2 regions of the Morganella sp. BCCO 40_0007 genome follow, and region 1 is predicted to be linked to the other one. Evidence: riboswitches for the same ligand, from Rfam matches in the RefSeq annotation. Region 1 holds a riboswitch; the other holds the start of a gene.

Region 1 (12,346 bases):
AATAACGGTATCCGTTTTCATTATCCGTATAACCGGGTTTGAGAATGGATTTCTTATCATAAAAACGCAGTGTCTGCGTTGAGACACCTAATAACGCAGCGGTTTCCCCGATAGTAAAATATTTCTTCATGATTGCTGCCTGTAAAATAATTACTTTTATTTAAATTATCAGATTTAAAATTAACATACTATTTCCCGGGGAAATAATTTTGTGATTATCTTCTCATAACCTGAATTACGGATTTAACCTTATTCCAGCTATAAGGTTTAGGGTGTGCGCATTGTTATTTATTGTTAAAAAAAGCAGGATAAAAAATGAAAGAACGCACACAGCTATTGTATTCAGGGGAAATGAATTTACCGGGTCATATTCACCCGGATGCACCCGCTATTTTTCCGGCCACCGCCTATGCCATGCAGGATACACAGCACTATTTTGCTGTCAGCAGCGGCAATGGTGAGTATCAGTATAACCGTACCGCAAACCCTAACCGTGACAGCTTATCGGCGGCAATTTCACTGATGGAAGACGGTGAGGTATCTGCTGTTATGGCGTCCGGGATGGCGGCCATTTCGGCGGCATTACTGAGCCTGCTCAGACAGGGCGATCACATTGTCGTCAATGAGGCTATCTACGGTGAAACCATTGAGCTGATTGATTTAATTCTGATTCCGTTTGGTGTGACAGTCACTTATGCCGATTTCCTGTCACCGGAATCGGTGCAGGCGGCTGTCCGGCCGGAAACGGTGATGCTGTATACCGAAATTATCAGTAACCCGCTGATTAAAGTTGTCGATATCGATGCTATTGCCTGTATCAGTAAAGCGAATGATTGCCTGCTGGTGGTGGACAATACTTTTTCAACGCCGTTTGTTATCAAACCATTGCAGCACGGCGCGGATATCGTGATCCACAGCCTGACCAAATTTTTCGGCGGGCACAGTGATTTAACAGCCGGTTCGGTGACCTGCTCTCAGGCACTGATGCAGAAAATTGAGCTGAAAGCCCGCCTGCTGGGGGGATGCAGTGATCCTTATACTGCCTGGCTCTGTCTGCGCAGTATCCGGACAATGGAAATGCGGGTATCACGCCAGATGGAAAATGCACAGCGTATTGCGGAGGCGCTCAGCAGCGACCCGCGCGTGGCACAAGTGAATTATCCGGGACTGGCTTCACATCCGCAGCATGATTTGGCGAAATCCCTGTTTTTGCAGGGCTGCGGTCCGATGCTCAGTTTCCGTGTCGCTGATGACCAGACAAAGGTCGATGAATTTATCCGCCGCTTAAATCTTATTACCTATCTGGGCACGCTGGGCGGGTTCCGTACCTCTCTGGCGCATCCGGCGACCGCATTCCGTACTGAATTTACACCGCAGCAGCTGATTGATTTTGGTATGCACGAAGGGCTTATCCGTATTTCTGCCGGATGCGAAGCTGCCGAAGATTTAATTGCTGATATTACTCAGGCACTTGATGTGTTTAATTAAACCGGATACTCATTATGGACACGATTCTTAATATTATTAATCAGTTTTCAGATTTTATCTGGACTTATCCGATGCCGGTTTTATTAGTCAGTCTCGGTATCTGGCTGACTATTAAATTCCGTTTTAAATACCAGCTTAATTTTCGTTTTAATATTAAAAATACCTACGGCGGATTATTTAAGAAAAAAAATGCCGGTGAACAAATTCAGGGTACGGGATCGGTGTCCAGTTTTGCCGCCGCCTGTACCGCGCTGGCGAATACCGTGGGTATCGGCAGTATCGGCGGGGTGGCAACCGCGATTACGATGGGTGGGCCGGGCGCGATATTCTGGCTTTGGTTCTCCGCTTTTTTCGGAATCGCAACGAAAGCCTGTGAAATTATTCTCGGCCAGCGTTACCGCGTCAAATACGAAAAATCGATGGATGAATATGTCTGTGACCGTTCATTTGTGATGGAACATGCACTGGGCTGGAAAAAAGGTGCGGTTGCATTGTCGGTGTGCTGTTTTATGCTCGGGCCGTGGACATGTCTGGTGCAAAGTGAATCCGCAACGTCATCTATCGAAGAAGCGTTTAATGTCGACAGTTATCTGACATTGCTGGTGATGGTTATTTTTATTGCCAGTGTCATCATCGGCGGATTAAAAGGTATTTCCTCCAAAATGGAAAGTGTGGTGCCGAAACTGGCGATCACCTATCTGACCGTCGCGGTGATTCTGCTGGTGATGAATTATGATCAGATCCTGTCTGCATTTGCCCTGATCTTTAAATCGGCCTTTTCACCGGCTGCCGGTGTCGGCGGATTTGCCGGGGCAACCGTGATGGAAGCCATCCGTTTCGGGATCGCGCGGGGTATTTATTCTAATGATGCCGGAACCGGCTACGGTATTGTGGCACATGCGGCAGCAACAACGGATCACCCGATCCGCCAGTCCAGCTGGGGTTTTGGCGAGGTTTTCCTGACCATTATTATCTGTACCGTGACGGCGCTGGCTATTCTGACCACCAATGTCTGGGTGGATTACGCCGGTATTACTTCATCACGCCTGACCACGCTGGCATTTAAAGTGACATACGGTGATGCAGGCAGCTGGTTTATGGCGATATTTATTACCCTGCTGGCCTGTACGACGACCATCGGTATGTATTTTACCTGTGAGAAAGCGGTTAACTTTTTCTTCGGGGATACCAAAGCCAATAAAATCGCGAAAAACCTGTACCGGGTTTATTATCTGGCGCCGATTGTGTTATTTACCAACCTTCAGGCTGATATTTTATGGGCGCTGACGGATATTCTGAGTGCGGTTTATGTGCTGATCACCATGACATTAATACTGAGCAGACGAAAAGAGATTTTCCGGTTGTTTAATGATTTCTGGGATCGCTATATTCCGGCGAAAAATGCCGGACAGGATGTGCCGCCGGTAACTTACTGTAAGCGGATAGACTAAAAAATAAGGCCGGTATTCACCGGCCTTTTTACATCATCGTCCCAGATATTTATCCCAGTCCTTCCAGACCGGCTGAAGACCGGCGGCCAGCAGGGCATCGGCGACCTGTTGCGGAGAGCGGTTATCATGCGGACTGAACTGCTCCAGTTCCGGATCATCATCTTCGGCATAGCCGCCGGGCTGGGTCCGGGAACCGGCGCTGACCTGGTTTATCGCCACTGGCACCATATGATCACGGAAATACGGTGATTCGCGGGTGGAGAGAGAGAGCTCAATATCCGGTGCAAACAGGCGGAAAGCACAGATAAGCTGTACCAGCTCCGTTTCATTCATCAGGGATTCCGGCTCAATACCACCTGCGCACGGGCGCAGACGCGGGAAAGAGATGGAATAACGGGTTTTCCAGTAGCGCTGACGCAGATAATGCAGATGCTCCGCGACCATATAGCAATCTGTCCGCCACTGTCCGGACAGACCGATCAGCGCGCCCAGGCCGATCTTGCTGATCCCGGCCTGACCGAGACGATCCGGTGTCTGTAACCGCCAGTGAAAATCCTGTTTTTTTCCTTTCAGATGGTGCCGCTGATAGGTGCTTTCATGGTAGGTTTCCTGGTATACCATCACCCCGTCCAGCCCCAGTGTGCGCAGTTCGGCGTACTCCTCTGTTGCCATCGGCTGTACTTCCATCATCATGGTGCTGAAATAATCGCGGATCAGCGGGAATGTTTCACGGAAGTAGTCCATTCCCACTTTGCGCTGATGTTCGCCGGTGACCAGCAGCAGGCTGTCAAACCCGAGGGCTTTTATCGCTTTACATTCTGTATGAATTTCTTCCGGTGTCAGGGTCTTGCGTTTAATGTGGTTACTCATGGAGAAACCGCAGTAAGTACAGTCATTGGCACACAGATTAGAGAGATAAAGCGGGACATACATTCCGACGACATGACCGAAACGCTGACGGGTCAGCGTCTGTGCTTTCTGTGCCATCACTTCGAGATACGGGCGGGCGGCAGGGGAGATCAGCGCCATAAAATCCGCCGTGGTCAGCGTGTCCGCACTCAGTGCCCGTTCGACATCGCGGGCAGTTTTACTGTTGAGTTGCAGGGTGAGATCATCCCAGTCCAGCAGCCGCCAGTGATCGCTGAAGGTTGTTTTACGCATCACAACGCCTCCAGAAATGAGGTCAGCGGGCTGGAGGCCGAAGCCTGCTGCTGCTTCGGTGCAAGCCCCGCTTCCCGTGCCAGTAGTCCGGCCTCAACGGCCTGGCGGAACGCTTTCGCCATGATGACCGGCGAGCGGGCAACCGCCATGGCGGTGTTGACCAGCACGGCATCCGCGCCCAGTTCGATGGCTTCCAGGGCATGTCCGGGCGCACCAATCCCGGCATCAATCACTACCGGAACTGTTGCCTGCTCAATAATAATGCGCAGCATATCGCGGGTCTGTAATCCCTGATTGGAGCCGATAGGTGCCCCCAGCGGCATAACGGCTGCGCATCCGGCTTCCTGCAACCGGCGGCATAACACCGGGTCCGCACTGCAATAGGGCAGGACAACAAATCCCTCTTTTACCAGTATTTCTGCCGCGGCCAGGGTTTCAACCGGGTCCGGCAGCAGGTAACGGGTATCGGGGTGGATCTCCAGTTTGATCCAGTTGGTGCCGAGTGCTTCCCGCGCCAGTTGCGCGGCAAAAACCGCTTCCCGGGCATTGTTTGCGCCGGAGGTATTCGGCAGCAGTTTAATACCGAGTTCACGGAGCGGGGCAAGGATATCATCGTGCCCCTGAGAAAGATCGATGCGCTTCATCGCCATGGTGACTAACTGGCTGCCGGAGGCGGCAATGGCTTCCTGCATCACCCGGCTGCTGGTGTATTTCCCGGTGCCGGTAAATAAATGGGATGTAAATGTGGTATCTGCAATCGTCAGCATCATTAACCTCCTGCGATAGCCTGAAAAAGTAAAATCTGATCGCCGTCGCGGATAATATGTTCCGGCCAGCAGCCGCGGACAACAATAGTCTGATTGACCGCGACAGCCATACCCGCCGCCGGACGGCCGAGGGATGCCAGCAGTTCACTGACGGTGACAGGAGCATCAAAATTCATGACCTCGTCATTAACCGTTATGCGCATGCGGCTGCCTCCTGACACACAGGGCAACCGGTATCCCGCCGGAGTTGCAGTGTGCTCCAGCTTTGCTGTCTGCCGTCGAAGAGACGTAATTTTCCGTTCAGCGGGGAGGGTAATCCGGCCAGCAGTTTGATCGCTTCCAGCGCCTGGAGAGTGCCGATTACGCCGACAACCGGACCGAGAACACCGGCGGTGCGGCAGTTGCGTTCAGGAATGACATCATCCGGATACAGACAACAGTAACAGCCGTGCTCAAACGGTGGCTGCAACACCAGAAGTTGTCCGCTGAATCCGACCGCACTGCCGCTGACCAGGGTTTTTTGCTGCGTGACACAGGCGGCATTGATAGCATGGCGGGTCGCCATGTTATCGGTACAATCGAGGACAATATCCGCTGTCTGTACAATATGTTGCAGCGTTTCCCCGGTCTGGCGTTCGGTGATCACATTGAGTGTCAGTGCGGGATTCAGCGCCCGCAGACGCGCTGCTGCGGTACGGGCTTTATTGTCCGGCACATCGGCTTCGGTATATAAAATCTGACGCTGAAGATTGGAGAGATGCACTTCATCATCATCAATCAGTGTCAGCTCACCGACACCGGCCGCGGCCAGATACAGCGCCGCAGGTGAGCCGAGCCCGCCGAGGCCGGTGATCACCGCATGAGATCGTTTGAGTTTCAGCTGACCTTCCGGACCGATATCCTCCAGCAGCAACTGGCGGCTGTAGCGCATAAAGTCATGATCATTCAGCATGGTTAACCTCCTGATGCTCTGTGATTTCCCCGGTCAGTATCATCAGTTGCCGGGTGGCGGTCTGCCAGTCAGCGGCTTTGGTGATCGCACTGACCACCGCAATGCTGCCGACCCCGGTGGCAGCAACAGCAGGGGCACGATCAAGGGAAATACCGCCGATGGCGACCAGCGGGAAATCCGGTGTCGCGGCCACCTGGCGGGCTAAGTTTTCTAATCCCTGCGGGGAAGAAGGCATGATTTTGGTTTGTGTCGGGAAAATATGTCCCAGTGCGATATAGGAGGGATACAGCGCTTTGGCGCGCTGCAATTCCGTATCATCGTGAGTGGAAATCCCGAGACGCAGCCCGGCCTGCTGAATAGCCCGCAGGTCGGCAATATCCAGATCTTCCTGGCCGAGATGCACACCATAAGCACCGTGTTTTATCGCTGGGCGCCAGTAATCGTTGATAAACAGCCGCGCCTGATACTGTTTTCCCAGCGCGACGGCAGTGCGGATCTGCTCATCCACCTGTGCATCGGTTTTGTCTTTGATGCGTAACTGAATCGTCCGCACACCGTATGCCAGCAGCCGCTCAATCCACACCAGCGAATCCACCACCGGATACAGCCCTAATTTGTGTTCCGTCCGGGCAAACGGCGCGTCAGGCAGATTCATCGATACGCTCCTCTGCACTATGGTACAGCTCGCTGCCTTTGGCACGGAAGGCGTCAGACATCTCTTCCATCCCGGCGGCGTAGTCGCGGACTTCCTGTGAGATTTTCATTGAACAGAATTTCGGCCCGCACATTGAACAGAAATGCGCGACTTTGCCGGATGCCTGCGGCAGTGTTTCATCGTGGTAAGTCCGGGCGGTTTCCGGGTCCAGCGCCAGGTTGAACTGATCTTCCCAGCGGAATTCGAAACGTGCTTTTGACATCGCGTTATCGCGGATTTGGGCTCCCGGATGTCCCTTGGCAAGATCGGCAGCGTGCGCAGCGATTTTATAGGTGATAAGTCCTTGTTTAACATCTTCTTTATTCGGCAGGCCGAGATGCTCTTTCGGCGTGACATAGCAGAGCATCGCGCAACCGAACCAGCCGATCAGTGCCGCACCGATACCGGACGTGAAGTGGTCATAACCCGGCGCGATATCGGTAGTCAGCGGCCCCAGCGTGTAGAACGGTGCTTCGTGGCAATGATCCAGCTCTTCCGTCATGTTTTTGCGGATCATCTGCATCGGCACATGACCCGGGCCTTCAATCATCACCTGCACATCATATTCCCACGCGATTTTGGTCAGTTCGCCGAGGGTATGCAGTTCCGCAAACTGAGCTTCGTCGTTGGCATCCTGAATTGACCCCGGACGCAGGCCATCACCGAGAGACAGCGCCACATCATAGGCCGCACAGATTTCACAGATGTCACGAAAGTGCTGATACAGGAAGTTTTCCTGATGATGAGACAGGCACCATTTCGCCATAATCGAACCGCCGCGTGACACAATGCCGGTCAGGCGTTTTGCCGTCATCGGCACATAGCGCAGCAGGACACCTGCGTGAATAGTGAAGTAATCCACCCCTTGTTCCGCCTGCTCCAGCAGGGTATCGCGGAACATTTCCCAGGTCAGGTCTTCGGCAACACCGTTCACTTTTTCAAGAGCCTGATAGACCGGCACGGTACCGATAGGCACCGGACTGTTACGCAGTATCCATTCGCGGGTTTCGTGAATATAACGGCCGGTGGAGAGATCCATCACCGTATCGGCCCCCCAGCGGGTGGACCAGACCAGTTTTTCCACTTCCTCTTCAATGGAGGAGGTAACAGAAGAGTTACCGATATTGGCATTCACTTTCACCAGAAAATTACGGCCGATAATCATCGGTTCAGATTCAGGGTGGTTAATATTGGACGGAATAATGGCGCGTCCGGCGGCGACTTCATCGCGGACAAATTCCGGGGTGATGTTATCCGGCAGATTGGCGCCGAAATGCTGTCCCGGATGCTGTTGCAGCAGAACTTCGCCACGGATACGTTCACGTCCCATATTTTCGCGGATGGCGATAAATTCCATCTCCGGGGTAACAATCCCTTTCCGGGCATAATGCAGTTGTGTCACGCATTTTCCGGTTTTGGCTTTCAGCGGTGCCGGGCGGTTCGGGTAGCGCAGATGGTCAAGACCGTTATCGGCCAGCCGGTCACGGGTAAAATCAGAACTCAGCTGTATCACTGCTTCGGTATCGCCGCGCTCTGCGACCCATTGTTCACGCAGGCGGGCAAGACCGGCGCGGACATCCAGTTTCACCTGCGGGTCGCCATACGGCCCGGCGGTATCATAAACCGGTACCGGTTCATTCTCTTCATACTGCGGATTGGCCTTGTCTCCGCCGATCAGTGTGGGCGACAGGGCAATTTCCCGCATCGGCACACGAATATCCGGGCGGGAGCCGGTGAGATAAATACGGGACGAATTCGGGAAATTGACGCCTTTCAGCGTGCTGATATATTCCTCAGCCGCGTCGCGCTGCTCACGGCGGGTACGGGCTTTGGAGGGGGTAGCGGTTTCCGCGCCCGGGGAGAGATCAGTGGTATCAATACGTTGTTCACGGGACATAGCAAATTCCTTACAGTGAAACCGGCAACGCCGGAAGAAAAAGTGAGAAATTGCTTGTCTGGAGGTGCGTCAGGAGTAATGCGTGATAACCGGCTGTACACAACATCCGCATGGCGGCGGCTGAAAAACGGCGGTTAAAAAAGGAAAGATTACTCTTGTTCCCTTCGCGGGTACTAACCCGATCAGGTTCCGCGGATCCCGAATTAACGGTCTCAGCCCGATTTATCACAGGGATAAATGCTGGGCACTCCGACAAGAAAGATTTCAGTATAAGAAGCTGCCCGGAAACTACAACCTTTTTATAACATCATTTATTTACCTGAAGCGTTCCCGATCATTCCCCTCTGATAGTCAGCAGTTACACCGCAGCGGCCAAATATAAAAAAAATTAAATTAAAACTGATAATTTCCGGTCAGTTGCCGATGTTTTCTGTCGGCGTGCCTTATTACGGCATATAAGAAAAGATATTTGGTTATTTATTGGCCTTATTGATTGCTTTCTGCATCAGGAAAAAAAATGAATCTTAAAAATATGACGATCCGGGTCAGGTTATCTGTCACATTCGGTGTTCTGATCGCCATTCTGGCGCTGGTTTCCGGGATGGCGGTGATGAACCTGTACAAAGACAAGGAGATGTTCACGGATTACGTCAACGGGACATATGCACTTCAGGTTCAGGCGTATGAAGTCCGCCATGCAACGGAAGAGCGGGCGATCATGCTGCGGGATATGATCAATTCAACTGATAAGAAAGATAAAACAGAAGAACTGAACCGTTTTGAAGAAGAAGACGGGAAAGTGAGTGAAAGAACTCAGACACTGCTGGATATGGTTAATGAGTTCGGTATGGATCCGCAGGGATGGGACCTGCTTGATAAAATGATAGCGGATGAAAAACACTATGCCGCCGTGACCCGGGAAGTACTCGAACTGGATAAGCAGGGCCGTCATGAGGAGGCGATTGCGAAAATGATGGATGCGGAATATGCCGCATCGGATGCCTATATCCTGTCATTCCGTGCCAGCAGAGATCACGGCACTGAAACCGGTAATCAGCTTATTCAGCAGTTTAATACGAATTTTGAGCGTCAGAGCAACATTATTCTGGTGTTCGCACTGCTGGCATTAACGCTGGCGATTGTTTCCGGGGTGATGATTATCCGGAACCTGACCCGTGCGCTGGGTGCCGAACCCGCACAACTGAAAGAAGTGGCTGAACGTGTCGCTTCCGGTGATCTGTCGCCGTCCGATGAAACGTATCCGGTTCCGGAGGGCAGTGTGCTGAGTACTCTGAAAGCAATGCAGAGGAATCTGGCCGGTATCGTCGGCACAGTGCGTAATAACAGTGACAGTATTGTGACCGGGACAATGCAGATAACCAGCGGTAATGCGGATCTGAGTCAGCGGACGGAATCCCAGGCCAGCAGTCTGCAACAGACAGCGGCATCTATGGAGCAGTTATCTGCCACGGTGAAAAGCAGTGCGGAGATTGCCGCCAAAGCGAACATGATGGCAGCGGAAGCATCCGAAACGGCCCGTCACGGTGGAGAAAAAGTGGATCTGGTTATTCATGCCATGCAGGATATTTCACACTCTTCACGGACAATCACTGACATTATCGGCGTGATTGACTCCATCGCATTCCAGACCAATATTCTTGCGCTGAACGCGGCGGTGGAAGCCGCACGTGCCGGTGAACACGGGCGCGGTTTTGCTGTGGTATCCGGCGAAGTCCGGACACTGGCACAGCGGAGTGCACAGGCGGCCGGTGAAATAAAAAATCTGATTAATACCAGTGTTGAACAGGTGGACGCCGGCAGTAAACTGGTGGCAGAAGCCGGTGAGTCGATGCAGGTGATTGTCACTCAGACACAGAGCGTCAGCCAGATGATTGACGAGCTGACACTGGCGGCGAATGAGCAGTCTCAGGGTATTTCGCAGGTCGGGATTGCTGTGCAGCAGATTGATGAGGTCACACAGCAGAATGCCGCGCTGGTGGTTGAAAACGCGGCCGCAGCGGAAAGCCTGCATCAGCAGGCGGGGCAGCTCATGCAGGTCATGACGCAATTCAGACTGGGAAGCAGTGCTGCCTGAGCCGGCTGATACCCGCTGACGTATCTTCGGCTGCGGGTATTATATTTATCAGTGACGGGCAGGAAGATCAGCCGTTTATTGGGTTTAGCGACCACGTCAGCTGCATCCACCCCTGTTTTTCTGCCTCTGCCTGCAATACCGGGTCGGCGTTGACCGTCAGCACATCCGTGGCATAGCGGCACAGCGGTAAATCGTTGGCGGAATCGGTATAAAAAATCGTACGTTCCGGTAAAAACTGGCGAATATCCAAAAAGTTAGCCAGTTTTTCCACTTTGCCTTCACGGAAGGTGGTGATCCCCTGTAATGCGCCGGTGTAATGGTCATCTTTGATTTCCAGTTCGATACCAAACGCCAGATTCACCCCCAGCATCTTCGCCACCGGTTTGACAATAAAATCGGCGGTGGCGGAAATAATAATCACCGGTACGCCGTGTTCTTTGTAAAACGCGAGGGTTTTGATGGCATCCGGGTAGACCAGCGGGCGCACTTTGCTTTCGGTAAACTCAGCCACCCATTCATCAATCTGTGCAACGGTGGCATTACCCAACGCCTTAAGGCTGAAGGCCATATACGCAGCCATATCCAGCTTCCCGGCGCTGTAATCTGCCATCATCTGCTTATCTGCGGCAAAAAAGGCCGGATCAGTGATAATGCCTTTCTCCCACAGATAGTCTGTCCATAACAGGCTGCTGTCCGCAGCGATTAAGGTGTGATCGAGGTCGAAAACCGCTAATGTTGACATGACGTTCCTTTAATTAACTGACGGGGCAAGGGCGCGGATTTCATTTTTATTAAACATCAGCTCCAGCTGTGTGCCCTGTTCAAACAGCCGCTCAGAGGAGCGGTTCAGCAGATCCACGGTCAGTGCGCCCATTCCGGTATCCACCTGATAACGGATAATATTGCCCAGTAACTGACTGTCACGGATTGTACCTGAAACGGGACGGGAAATGTGTTCCCCGTACTGTCTTCCGGCCTCGCGGACATAAATGGACTCCGGGCGGATCGCCACAATACCGCTGAGATTCAGGCCGAGCAGGCTGTTGGCATTGTGTGCGTTCACCAGATTATAATGCCCCATAAAACGCGCGACAAACTCATTGGCGGGCTGGGTGTAGAGGTTTTCGGCGGTATCACTCTGCACGATTTCACCTTTGTTCATCAGGAAGATGCGGTCTGACATCAGCATCGCTTCTTCCTGGTCGTGAGTGACAAAAATCGTGGTCAGATTCAGTTCCCGCTGGATTTGGCGGATTTGCTGACGCAGATGTTTGCGGATTTGCGCATCCAGCGCGGAGAGCGGTTCATCCAGCAGCAGGATACGCGGTTTCATCACCAGCGCCCGTGCCAGTGCCACCCGCTGACGCTGGCCGCCGGAAAGCTGATGCGGCAGATGCTGCTCTTTTCCTTTCAGACCCACCAGCTCAATCACTTCCGCAACGGCTTTGCGCTGTTCATTTTCCGGGATTTTCTGCATCTTCAGACCGAAAGCAATGTTGCGTTCGGTCGTCATATTCGGGAACAGCGCATAGCTCTGAAACACCATACCAATCTCCCGCTGCTGTGGCGGGGACAGTGTAATATCATGTTTATTCACATAAATTCTGCCATCATTAACAGGCTCCAGCCCGGCGAGACAGCGCAGCAGGGTGGATTTACCGCAGCCGCTCGGGCCGAGCAGGGTAATAAATTCCCCTTTGCTGACAGAAAAATTCAGACCGGAAAAGACCGGCGTGGCAGCAAAGGATTTTGTCAGGTTTTCAGCAATTACATAGCTCATCAGTGATTCCTCAGCGGCTTAAGCGTGTTGCGATCAGGGTCAGGATCAGGGTGAAAATAAA
Region 2 (12,346 bases), on a different contig from region 1:
AGCAGGCGGTTGTGCTCCTGAGTAAGGTGCTGATCTGCCATCGCTTTCGCTGCGGTAATCCGCTCACGGGCTTCACCGGCAACGACATCTTCGGACAGACGCAGAACCTGATGCACCTCGTTTTGCACCGCATTGACAAACTTACTGCCGGTATGACGGTTTACGGCATTCAGCTGACGGTTAAAGCTCTCAAATTCCACCTGTGATGCCAGGTTATTGCCTTTTACGTCCATCAGCAGGCGCACCGGTGTCGGCGGCAGGAAGCGGGTCAGCTGCAGGTTTTTCGGCGCCTGGGCTTCCACCACATAAATCAGCTCTGTCAGCAGCGTGCCGACCGGCAGGGCTTTATTTTTCAGCACGGAGACCGCGCAACTGCCGGTATCGCCGGACAGAATCAGATCCAGACCGTTGCGGATAATCGGGTGTTCCCAGCTGATAAACTGAGTGTCTTCGCGGGACAGCGCCTGTTCACGTTTAAAAGTGATGGTGCAGCCGTCTTCCGGCAGACCCGGAAAGTCCGGTACCAGCATATGATCAGACGGTGTCAGGGCAATCATGTTATCGCTGCGGTCATCCTGATTGATACCGACAATATCAAACAGATTCAGGGCAAAGGTAACCAGCTCGGTATCTTCATCCTGATCCGCGATTTCAGCGGCCAGCTCATTACCGGCTTCGCCGCCGTTGGAATGCATTTCCAGCAGGCGGTCACGACCCTGTTCCAGTTCCTGTTTCAGGGCATCATGGGTTTTACGGCATTCGGCGATAAACTCATCAAAACCACTGAGATCAGCCGGATTTGCCATCAGGTTAATCAGTGTGTCGTAATAGCGGTCATAGATGGTGCGGCCGGTCGGGCAGGTATACTCAAAGGCTTCCAGACCTTCATGGAACCAGCGCAGCAGCACAGCCTGCGCGGTATTTTCCAGATACGGAATACTGATCTGAATATCACGTTTCTGACCGATACGGTCGAGACGGCCGATACGCTGCTCCAGCAGATCCGGGTTAAACGGCAGGTCGAACATCACCAGCTGGTTGGCAAACTGGAAGTTACGGCCTTCAGAGCCGATCTCGGAGCAGAGCAGTACCTGTGCGCCTTCCTCTTCGGAGGCAAAGTAGGCCGCTGCCCGGTCGCGTTCCAGCAGAGACATATTTTCATGGAAAACAGCAGCATGAATACCTTCACGCTCACGTAACACCTGTTCCAGTTGCAGGGCGGTTGCCGCCTGGGCGCAAATCACCAGTACTTTTTCATTACGGTTTGCCAGCAGGAAGCCGAGCAGCCATTCGACACGCGGGTCGAAGTTCCACCAGGTGGCATTTTCGCCTTCAAATTCCTGATAAATCTGCTCCGGATAGAGCATCTCACGGGCTTTGACTTCGGTGGTTTTCTTGCTGCCCATGATCCCGGCCACTTTAATTGCGGTCTGATACTGTGCCGGCAGCGGCATTTTAATCGCTTTCAGTTCGCGGCGCGGGAAGCCTTTCACACCATTACGGGTGTTACGGAACAGCAGGCGGCTGGTACCGTGCCTGTCCATCAGCATGCTGATAAGCTCACGGCGGGCATTTTCACCGTCTTCGGTGTCCGTATTGGCTGCTTTCAGCAGCGGCTCAATATCCTGTTCGGCGATCAGATCGTGAACAGCATTCTGCTGGTCTTTGGTCAGCGGTGCGCGGTCGAGCAGCAGCGTGACAGCATCGGCAACCGGCTGATATTTCTGCTGTTCGTCAACAAAGGTTTCAAAGTCATGGAAACGGTTCGGATCCAGCAGACGCAGGCGTGCAAAGTGACTCTCCATGCCCAGCTGTTCCGGGGTGGCAGTCAGCAGCAGTACAGACGGAATGCTTTCCGCCAGGGTTTCAATCACCTGATATTCGCGGCTTGGTGCATCTTCACTCCAGACCAGATGGTGTGCTTCATCCACCACCAGCATATCCCATCCGGCTTCAGCAAGGTGCTCAAAACGCGGCTTGCTTTTGCGGACAAAATCCAGTGAGCACAATACCAGCTGTTCGGTTTCAAACGGATTGTCACTCTCATGCTGCGCTTCGGTATAACGGCTGTCATCGAACAGCGAAAAACGCAGATTGAAGCGGCGCAGCATTTCCACCAGCCACTGGTACTGGAGGCTTTCCGGTACGACAACCAGGACACGCTCGGCACGTCCGGCCATTAACTGCTGATGGATAATCATCCCGGCTTCAATGGTTTTACCCAGACCGACTTCGTCCGCCAGCAGAACACGCGGCGCGTGGCGTTTGCCGACTTCATTGGCAATAAACAGCTGATGCGGGATCAGGCTGGCGCGGATGCCGCGCAGGCCGCTGGTGGCACGGCGGTATTCTTCGCTCAGAAATTTGCGGGCACGATAGCGCAGCGCAAAACGATCCATGCGGTCAATCTGACCGGCAAACAGACGATCCTGAGGTTTATTGAAAGTCAGTTTACTGTCGAGAAACACTTCGCGCAGGCGGACATTATCTTCACCGGTATCAGTACGTTGTCCGGTATAGGTTAATAATCCGTCGCTCTCTTCAACGGCGGTCACACTGAGCTGCCAGCCTTCGTGACTGGTGACGGTATCTCCTTCGTTAAACATCACGCGGGTGATAGGAGCATCGGCTGCGGCATAGAGACGGTTTTCACCGGTAGCAGGGAAAAGAAGGGTGATCATCCGGGCGTCGACAGATACAACTGTACCTAATCCCAGCTCGCTTTCAGTATCGCTTATCCAGCGTTGACCAAGAGTAAACGGCATATTTTTGGCTCGATTCTGTTATTCAGGGCTAATTAGACAAATGCTGTGGATATCATTACCGGTGATACAAAAACGGCGTTGCATTCACCGGAAAAAAAACACCGCCAGCCAGAACAGCAGCGTCAGCTGCATCATCCTGCTCCGGTGTTAAAAGCAGTAAAGGGGCGCTATGTTAATCCATAAGATCCGCATCGTCACCTGTAAAATGGCAAAATTAAAACGGCATCAATAATTGCCCGGTCAGCAATGTGGTGAAGTCATCCTCCAGGAAGGGCAGAATGGCATCGGCAATCGGCATCAGCTGTTTATTAATGTAATGCTCATAGTCCGGTGGTGCTGTCAGAATCTCCAGCGGCTGCGGTCCGGCGCGGGTAATGATATAGCTTATCCCGGCCCCGCGCTGATACTGCGGAGGACGGTTCATGCGGACATTATACTCGTCCGCCATCCTGGCTGCTTTGACATGAGGCGGCACATTACGCTGATAATCCGCCAGCGGGCGGCGCAGGCGTTTGCGGTAAACCAGCCGGTCGTCATAACGCCCGGCGAGTGTGTCACGGACATAATCGCGGATAAATTGCTGATACGGCATTTTATCGAAAATCAGCCGGTACAGGGTTTGCTGGAAATGCTGTGCCAGTGGTGTCCAGTCACTGCGGACCGTTTCCAGCCCGCGAAAAACTATTTTATCCCCGGAAAGCCCTGCATACCGTTTTTTGCTGCCGAGGTCTGTTCCGCGGATCGTCGGCATCAGAAAACGGCGGTAATGGGTTTCGTACTCGATTTCCAGAGCTGAGGCCAGCCCGTATTCATCCTGTAAATGCGTCTGCCACCATTGGTTGATCTCTTCTACCAGCCAGCGCCCGATACGTTGCGCATCCGCTTCAGTGTGAGCGCTTTTCAGCCAGACAAAGGTGGAATCCGTATCGCCGTAAATGACCTGATAACCCAGGGATTCAATAATGGTGCGGGTTTTGCGCATGATATCGTGCCCGCGCATGGTGACGGAGGACGTCAGGCGCGGATCATAAAAACGGCATCCTGCAGCCCCCAGTACACCGCAAAAGGCATTCATAATGATTTTCAGTGCCTGTGACAGCGGTTTGTCCCCGGCCAGTTTCGCCATATCCCGCTCATGCCAGATGCGGTTGACGATATCCGGCAGACAATTTATTTCCCGCGAAAAATACGCGCCTTTAAACCCCGGAACCGCCTGTTCCGGCGCGGAAAGACCTTCGATCATACCAACCGGATCAATCAGAAAGGTACGGATAATGGAGGGATACAGGCTTTTGAAATCCAGTACCACCACGGAGTCATATAATCCCGGGGCTGAATCCATCACAAAACCGCCCGGAATCGGTTCTCCGGGTTTTTCGCCGGGATCAGGTGCGACATAGCCTTTACGGTGCATCGGCGGCAGATAAAGATGAGTGAAGGCCGCGACAGATCCTCCCATGCGATCCGGTGCCAGGCCGGTTACCGCTGCCCGTGCCAGCAGGAATTCTGTCAGATGGGTGTGCTCAAAAATCCTGGTGACCAGACGGCAGTCCTGTAAGTTATAGCGCGCCAGTGCCGGTTTATCTTCGCGGAAACGGCGGTTGATCTCATCCATGCGGTCATACGGGGAATCACTGTCTTTGCCCTCACCGAGCAGCGCCTGAGATACCGCTTCCAGGCTGAAGGACGGAAACTGCCAGGTGGCTGCTTTCAGCGCATCGATGCCGTCAATAATCAGCCGGCCGGGCGCTCCGGCAAAAAATTGTCCGGGTTTGAAACCATGCTCCCGCCAGGAGAGCGGAGCGTTGTTACGGCCGAAAATCAGCGGGATCTGATACTTCTCTGCATGGCGCTGCAAAATGCGCAGATCAAACTGGATCAGGCTCCAGCCGATTATCATGTCCGGATCATGCTCTGCCAGCCACTGATTCAGGCGGTGAAGCAGATCCGGGCGGCGCGGGACATATTCCAGCGTGAAATCCGGATTGGTCAGTGGTGTGCCGTTTTCCGGGCCGAGCATAAAAACCGTGTCGGCTCCGCAACCGGAGAGCCCGATCGAGTAAAGATCACCGAATTCAGTGGTTTCAATATCCAGAGACACGATTTTCAGCGGCGGGCGGTAATCCGGATGCGGCTTCATCAGAACATGGCCATCCGCCTGCGGCTGTACCCAGACAGCAGCGGTGATAAAGCGCTCCATCAGGTAGCGTTCACAGGGGCGGATATCCGCTTCATAAAGGCGGAGATGCTGTTCGCCGAGTTGTTTTTCCAGCTGTTGTAACTGGCGGTACTGACGACAGTAAACGGCGCTGACATCATCCTGATGAAAATCGCGCAGCGGACGCGCTGCCAGTGTGGCGCCGGGGATGTTATTAATCAGCGGGCGGCTTTCCGCCAGTTCCCGGTGCGGGACAAACCCGACAGCCTGTTGCAGCGGAACAGAGACATGCCGCGGCCCGTTATCCGTCGCCAGCCAGTAACTGACCGCAATTCCGCGCGGGGTATCAGACCAGTGACGGGTCAGAATAAAACCGGCTTCCGCCGGTGCTGCCACCTGACGGGAGGGGAAACTGTTGTGCCCTGCCATCATTGTTGTCCGTTCCGCTGAAAAAAATAACTATAGCAGAGTGGTGTGGATATATACAGTATTTAAGGTGCGATTTGCGGGCGGATACCGAGGATTTGTGCCTGCGGAACGTTACCGCTGACCAGTGCGGCGGTACTGCCGTCAAACGCAATGGTACCGTTATCCACGACCATTGCACGGGGGGCAATTCTGGCTGCGTCATCGGTATTGTGGGATACCATCATCAGCGTCAGTTGCCGTTCTTCACAGATGGTTTCCAGCAGTGCCAGCATTTCATTGCGCAGAGCCGGATCCAGTGCGGAAAAGGGCTCATCCAGCAGTAAAACCGGTTGGGAGCGCACCAGGCACCGTGCCAGCGCCACCCGCTGACGCTGGCCGCCGGAAAGCTGTGACGGCAGACGCCGGAGCAGTGGTGTCAGTGAAACCTGTTCAGCGATGTGTTCCAGCTGTACTTTCTGCGCCGCATTCAGTTTCATTCCGGGATGAAAACCGAGAGCGATATTCTGCTCTGCGGTCAGGTGAGCAAACAGATTATTTTCCTGAAACAGCATAGATACCGGACGCCTGGCGGGCGGTGTCCGGGTGTGATCTTCGCCATTGAGCCGGATAGTGCCGCTTTCGGCAAACTGAAAGCCGGCAATCAGTGACAGCAGTGTACTTTTACCTGCCCCGCTCGGGCCTAGGATGGCAATTTTCTCTCCGGCAGTAACTGAGAAATCAAAATTCATTGTCTGTTGCTGATAGCGGTAATGAATATGATCAAAATAAATCATGGGCGTTTCCCCGGCAGACGTTCCAGAATGGTAAACAGCCCGAAACAGAGTAAAAACAGTATCAGTGCGGTGACTGCGGCATCCGCATTGCGGTAAGCGCCGATCTGCTGATAAAGATAGAACGGCAGTGTGCGGAAATCTTCATTACCGAACAGGGCTATCACACCAAAATCCCCGACAGACAGCACGCTGGCAAAGGCAACAGCTTGTGCCAGCGGGTTACGCAGCGCCCGCAGTTCAATCAGTTTCAGCCGGTTAAATCCGGCGATATTCAGAGAGAGACAAAGCGGATTATAGCGCTCAGCCAGGTCGCGCATCGGGTTATCCAGTACTTTCAGTGCATAAGGAACAGCCATCAGTGCATTGGTCAGAATAACCAGCCCGTAAGGGAGAGCCCCCAAATCTGTGGTGCCGGTTGTACTGTTGAGCAGCAGGAAAAAGCCGGTGGCCAGCACAATTCCCGGCATCGCGAGGATCACCAGCCCGGAGAGTTCCATAGCCTGTCCGGCTCTGACTGCCTGCCGCAGCCGTAATTCACGGCTGCTCCACAGCAGCATCATGGTGAGCAGCACACAGATAAATCCCGAGGCCAGCGCAATACCGAGTGAGGTGAAAAATGCCCGCCACAGTGCCGGTTGCTGCAATACCGGCAATAATCCCGGATTCAGACCATCAGCAATGATGGCAAAAAACGGCGGCAGCAGAAACAGCAGGGCACAGAGGATAATCAGGCCGTCAGATAATTTACGCAGCGGTGTATCCTGCGGATTGCGCCATTGCAGCGATTGGGTAAAGCCGACAGAAAAATGGCCGGACAAACGCTGGCTGACGAGCACCAGCCCGATACAGCACACCAGCTGGATCAGTGCCAGCAGCGCAGCACGTCCGATATCAAAGTCATAATTCAGTGCCTGATAAATGGCCAGTTCAATGGTCGTTGCTGCGGGACCGCCGCCGAGTGCGAGCACCGTGGCAAAACTGGCAAAACAGAGCATAAAAATCAGCGCGGCGGTCGGTAGTAACTGACGCCGCAGATAAGGCCATTCCACAATCCGGAAATGCTGCCATTCATTCATATTGAGCTGAGCGGCGAGCTGTCTCTGCTCCGTGGCTATATTATCGAGCTGCTGATACAGCATCCGGGTGGCAAGCGGCATATTAAAGAAGATATGCGCCAGCAGAATGCCTTGTAACCCGTACGGGGAGAAGGAATAATCCAGATCCAGAAAACCGGAAATATGTGCCAGCCAGCCGTTACGTCCGTAAACCGATAAAATACCGAATACAGCCACCAGTACGGGCAGCACCAGTGTCATCGCACACAGCCGCAGAAAAACGCCCCGCCCCGGAAAACGGCGGCGCCAGAGTGCCCGGGCCAGAAAAACAGCCGGAATAACAGAAAACAGAGCGGATAAAAAAGCCTGCCAAAAGGTAAAGCGGACAACATGCCACAGATAGCTGTCATCCCAAATCTGCTGCCAGTCTGTATCCGGTGTATTAAACCACAGCGCCCCGAAGGCACTGACAGCAACAACCAGCAGGAGACCGGACGCCAGTGCGCCCGGTATCAGATATGCGCCAATCAGCGACTGACTGCGTTTTGCCATATCCGTATCCACTGATTGCGCTCTTTCGCCACTTCTTTGGCGTCAAATTCCAGCGTTTTGGCCGGTTTCGGCATTTTGTCGTAAACCGGCGGCAGCGGCATATCAATCACAGGATACATCCAGTTGGTGGCCGGCAGGGTTTTCTGGAAATCCGGGGTCAGCATAAACTGCATAAACTGCTCCGCCAGTGCCGGGTGTTTTGAGGAGGCCAGTACACCGGCCATTTCCACCTGAAGGTAATGCCCTTCCTCAAACAGTGCGGCAGCATAGTTATCTTTGTTATCAGCCAGCATGTGATAACCCGGCGATGAGGTGTAGCTCAGCACCAGATCCGCTTCCCCTTTCAGGAACAGACCGTAAGATTCACTCCAGCCTTTGGTGACGGTCAGGGTTTTTTTCGCCATTTTAGCCCACTGCGCTGCCACATCATCCCCGTAGAGTTTTTCCATCCACAGCAGTAATCCCAGCCCCGGTGTGCTGGTGCGCGGGTCCTGATAAATAATGGTCAGCTTCTGATCGCTGTTAAGCAGCTCTTTCATGCTTTTCGGCGGGTTAGGCAGCGTGTCTTTGTTGTAGATAAAAGCAAACCAGCCGTAGTCATAAGGAATAAAGGTTTCGCTTTCCCATTTGACCGGCAGCACCAGTTTTGACTGATCGACATTGCTTTCTTTAAACAGACCGGTATCCAGTGCGGCCTGCATCAGGTTGTTATCCAGCCCTAAGATGATATCTGCCTGTGATTTTTTACCTTCCATCCGCAGACGGTTCAGCAGTGTCACGCCGTCACTCAGACCCACGAGTTTCAGTTCGCAGTTGCATTGTGCCTCAAAGTTTTTCTTAATTTCCGGCCCCGGTCCCCATTCAGCCACAAATGAGTCATAGGTATAGATAGTCAGAACCGGCTTGCTGTTATCTGCCGCCGCCTGGAAAGAGAACAGTGCGGCAAGACCGCCTGCAATAATGTGTCTGGTCAGTTTATGTAACACTTTGCGCTCCTGTAAGAGAAGGATTGGCAAAGGATCTGAGTGCAGCGTGATGGTAACAGACTGTGCTGTCAGCAGTGGCGGCTCAAATCCCTACGCCGGTATTAACCGGATCAGGTTCCTCGGGTGTTATCTCAGCAACACCGGCCGGAAAGCCGTTGCTGCACCCCGTTGAGAGAGGAATAGTGTAGTGTTTTTCCCGGGAATTTGCCACCGCCCGCAACCGTTAATACCGTATGTTGCTTTTCATCCGTCAGAGCCGGAAATGCGGCGGGCTGAAGGATTTTGAGTGCAGAGGTTTACCCCATGATGGGAGTGTGAAACAATTGGCTATCTTTCAGTTTTTTTCTGAGGTAGTCGAGTGATTGATGATGATGGCTACCGCCCGAATGTCGGGATTGTAATTTGTAATAAGGAAGGCCAGGTTTTATGGGCCCGCCGCTACGGACAGCACTCGTGGCAGTTTCCTCAGGGAGGTATTAATCCCGGCGAGTCACCGGAACAGGCCATGTACCGTGAGTTGTATGAGGAAGTTGGTTTAACGCGTAAAGATGTGCGTATCCTGGCGGTAACCCGCAACTGGCTGCGCTACAAATTACCCAAACGTTTGGTGCGTTGGGATACCAAACCGGTTTGTATCGGCCAGAAGCAGCGCTGGTTTTTACTGCAGCTGCTCTGCGAGGACAAAGAGGTCAATGTGACCCGCAGTAAGTCGCCGGAATTTGACGGCTGGCGCTGGGTCACCTACTGGTATCCTGTTCGTCAGGTGGTCTCTTTCAAACGCGATGTGTACCGCCGCGTGATGAAAGAGTTTTCTTCCGTTGTGATGCCTGCCAACAGCGAAGCGACGGCTGTCCGGGCACCGTTTCCCTATCGTCGCCGGCGCCAGAATTAGGGGGAACGGATGCTGACGCGTTTACGTGAAGTGATTGAAAAAGTGGCTGCCGCCGCTGATCTCGCGGAAGCGCTGGAGCTTCTGGTTAAAGAAACCTGTCAGGCGATGGGAACAGATGTCTGTTCTATCTACCTGGCAGATAACCAGCATCAATGTTTTTATCTGATGGCAACGCAGGGGCTGAAAAAGCCCCGCGGCCGTGCTGTCAGTCTTGCTTTCGGCGAAGGCGTCGTCGGTCATGTCGGCCGCCGCGCCGAGCTTATCAATATTGCGGATGTCCGCGAACACCCCGGTTTTAAATATCTCCCTCAGGTAAAAGAAGACAATCTGCGCGCGTTTCTCGGTGTGCCGGTGGTTTACCGCCGTCAGTTACTGGGCGTGCTGGTGGTTCAGCAGAGAGAAAAGCGCCTGTTCAGTGAAACGGAAGAATCCTTTATTGTCACCCTGGCGATGCAGCTGGCGGTGCTGCTGGCGCAGGCTCAGACCAAAGGACTGTTCGGGCAGTTCCGTCAGACACGGATACAGGCAATCCCGGTTTCCTCCGGGATTGTGATGGCCTATGGCTGGGAAGATCGCTCGCAGCCTGTGCTGGAACATGTTTCGGAGGCATCGGCGCTGGATCGCGTACAGGAACGTGCCCGCCTGAATAAAGCGCTGGAGGATGCCACGGCGGAGTGCCGTCGTATCAGCAAGCGTTTTAATGCCGCATCACAAAAAGAGAGTGCAGCTATTTTCGATCTCTACTCCCATCTGCTGAACGACCTGCAACTGAAAAAGGGGTTGTACAGTATGGTGGAGCAGGGCTTTGTGGCGGAATGGGCCGTTAAAACGGTCATTGAACAATTTGCGGCCCGGTTTGCCGGGCTCCAGGACAGCTATATGCGGGAGCGGGCCGCGGATTTGCGTGCGCTCGGTCAGCGGCTGTTGTTCCATCTGGATGATAATTTTACCGGCAGCAACCAGTGGCCGGAACGTTTTGTGCTGGTGGCCGATGAACTGAGTGCCAGCCTGCTGGCGGAACTGCCGCAGGAACAGCTTGCCGGTGTGGTGGTGCGTGACGGGGCAACACATTCTCATTCCGCTATTCTGGTCAGGGCAATGGGAATTCCGGTTATCATGGGTGCGGATATTCAGCCGGAACTGCTGCACAACCGCCTGTTGATCCTCGATGGTTACCGGGGCGTGGTGTATATCGAACCGGAGCCGCTGATAGCCCAGGAATTCCGTCAGATTATTGAACAGGAGCAGGTTATCAGCCAACTGGCTGAGGATGAACTCAGCCGTTCCGCCGCACTGAAAAGCGGTGAACGGATCTCTGTTCAGCTGAATGCCGGGCTCAGTCTGAAATATGAGCAGAAAATCGTCAAAAGTATTGACGGTATTGGCCTGTACCGCACGGAAATACCGTTTCTGGTGCATAATGGTTTTCCGTCAGAAGAAGAGCAGAAAATCCGTTATCAGGATATGCTGCAACTCTTTGCCGGGAAGCCGGTTGTATTGCGGACACTGGATATCGGTGCGGATAAACAACTGCCGTACATGCCTATCAGTGAGGAAAACCCGTGTCTGGGCTGGCGCGGTATCCGTGTGATGCTGGATCAGCCGGAGATTTTTCTTATCCAGCTGCGTGCTATGCTGCGGGCTAATATCGGGCTGAATAATCTGAAGATATTATTCCCGATGATTTCCGGGCTCGCTGAGGTTGAAGAGGCTATCCGCCTGCTTGACCGCGCCTGTGAGGAAGTCTCGGCACTGACCGGGGAAACGGTGAAACGTCCGCCGGTGGGTGTGATGCTGGAAGTACCGTCATTGTTATTCATGCTGCCGGAACTGAAACAGTATATTGATTTTATTTCTGTCGGCACGAATGATTTAACGCAGTATCTGCTGGCGGTTGACCGGAATAATACGCATGTTGCGCCACTCTATGACTCGCTCCATCCGGCGGTATTGCGTATGCTGCATTTTGTCCGGACAGAAACCACACGGCTGGGAATTCCGGTCTCTGTCTGCGGGGAAATGGCAGCAAATCCGTTAGGTGCAATGATCCTTATTGGTTTAGGATATCGCCGGCTGAGTATGAACGGGCGGAGTATCCCGCGTATTAAGTATCTGTTGCGGCATCTGGATGCCGCAGCGCTGGAGCCGCTGATGGCATCATTGCTGGATGCACAGACAGCGGCTGAGATCCGTGAAAAAGCGGAACTGTTTATTGAGAGCAAGGGACTGGAACAGCTTATCCGCGGCAGTGCTTAACCGCACATCCTGCGTAATGAGTCGGTTTCGTCCTTACAGTCATATATCCCGGTCTGCGGCGGGCAGAGCAGCGCCTGCGGCCGGATACAACACACAGTGTGAGGTACGATGAGTAACACTTATCTGGCATTTCCGGATTTTGATCCTGTTATTTTTTCTGTGGGGCCGGTGGCGTTACGCTGGTACGGGCTGATGTATCTTGTCGGGTTTGTGTTTGCCATGTGGCTGGCCAACCGGCGGGCAGATAAACCGGGCAGCGGCTGGAAACGCAGTGAAGTTGAAACACTGTTATATGCCGGATTTGTCGGGGTTTTCCTGGGCGGCCGTATCGGTTATGTTCTGTTTTATAACTTCCCGCTGTTTGCGGAAAACCCGCTGTATCTGCTGAAAGTCTGGGACGGCGGTATGTCATTCCACGGCGGTCTGATGGGCGTTATTATCGCAATGTGGTGGTTTGCCCGCCGCACGAAGCGCCATTTC

The links. A riboswitch is a leader RNA that binds a small molecule or an ion and turns the genes downstream of it on or off. The one in region 1 is predicted to bind thiamine pyrophosphate.
Region 2: another riboswitch for thiamine pyrophosphate. It lies ahead of thiB (thiamine ABC transporter substrate binding subunit); the one in region 1 lies ahead of thiC (phosphomethylpyrimidine synthase ThiC).

The regions. Positions count from the first base shown of each region.
Region 1 is NZ_JAVBIN010000019.1:14,666-27,011, forward strand. It holds gene R5268_RS18500 (MerR family transcriptional regulator) at 1-130, opposite strand, end outside; gene R5268_RS18505 (aminotransferase class I/II-fold pyridoxal phosphate-dependent enzyme) at 316-1,488, shown strand; gene R5268_RS18510 (alanine/glycine:cation symporter family protein) at 1,503-2,939, shown strand; gene thiH (2-iminoacetate synthase ThiH) at 2,973-4,100, opposite strand; gene R5268_RS18520 (thiazole synthase) at 4,100-4,867, opposite strand; gene thiS (sulfur carrier protein ThiS) at 4,870-5,070, opposite strand; gene R5268_RS18530 (HesA/MoeB/ThiF family protein) at 5,061-5,819, opposite strand; gene thiE (thiamine phosphate synthase) at 5,809-6,474, opposite strand; gene thiC (phosphomethylpyrimidine synthase ThiC) at 6,461-8,410, opposite strand; TPP riboswitch at 8,553-8,672, opposite strand; gene R5268_RS18545 (methyl-accepting chemotaxis protein) at 8,928-10,505, shown strand; gene R5268_RS18550 (HAD family hydrolase) at 10,573-11,247, opposite strand; gene R5268_RS18555 (ABC transporter ATP-binding protein) at 11,257-12,285, opposite strand; gene R5268_RS18560 (ABC transporter permease) at 12,296-12,346, opposite strand, start outside.
Region 2 is NZ_JAVBIN010000009.1:137,507-149,852, forward strand. It holds gene rapA (RNA polymerase-associated protein RapA) at 1-2,765, opposite strand, end outside; gene R5268_RS12470 (DNA polymerase II) at 2,980-5,355, opposite strand; gene thiQ (thiamine ABC transporter ATP-binding protein ThiQ) at 5,415-6,125, opposite strand; gene thiP (thiamine/thiamine pyrophosphate ABC transporter permease ThiP) at 6,122-7,732, opposite strand; gene thiB (thiamine ABC transporter substrate binding subunit) at 7,708-8,706, opposite strand; TPP riboswitch at 8,788-8,896, opposite strand; gene rppH (RNA pyrophosphohydrolase) at 9,077-9,610, shown strand; gene ptsP (phosphoenolpyruvate--protein phosphotransferase) at 9,620-11,866, shown strand; gene lgt (prolipoprotein diacylglyceryl transferase) at 11,975-12,346, shown strand, end outside.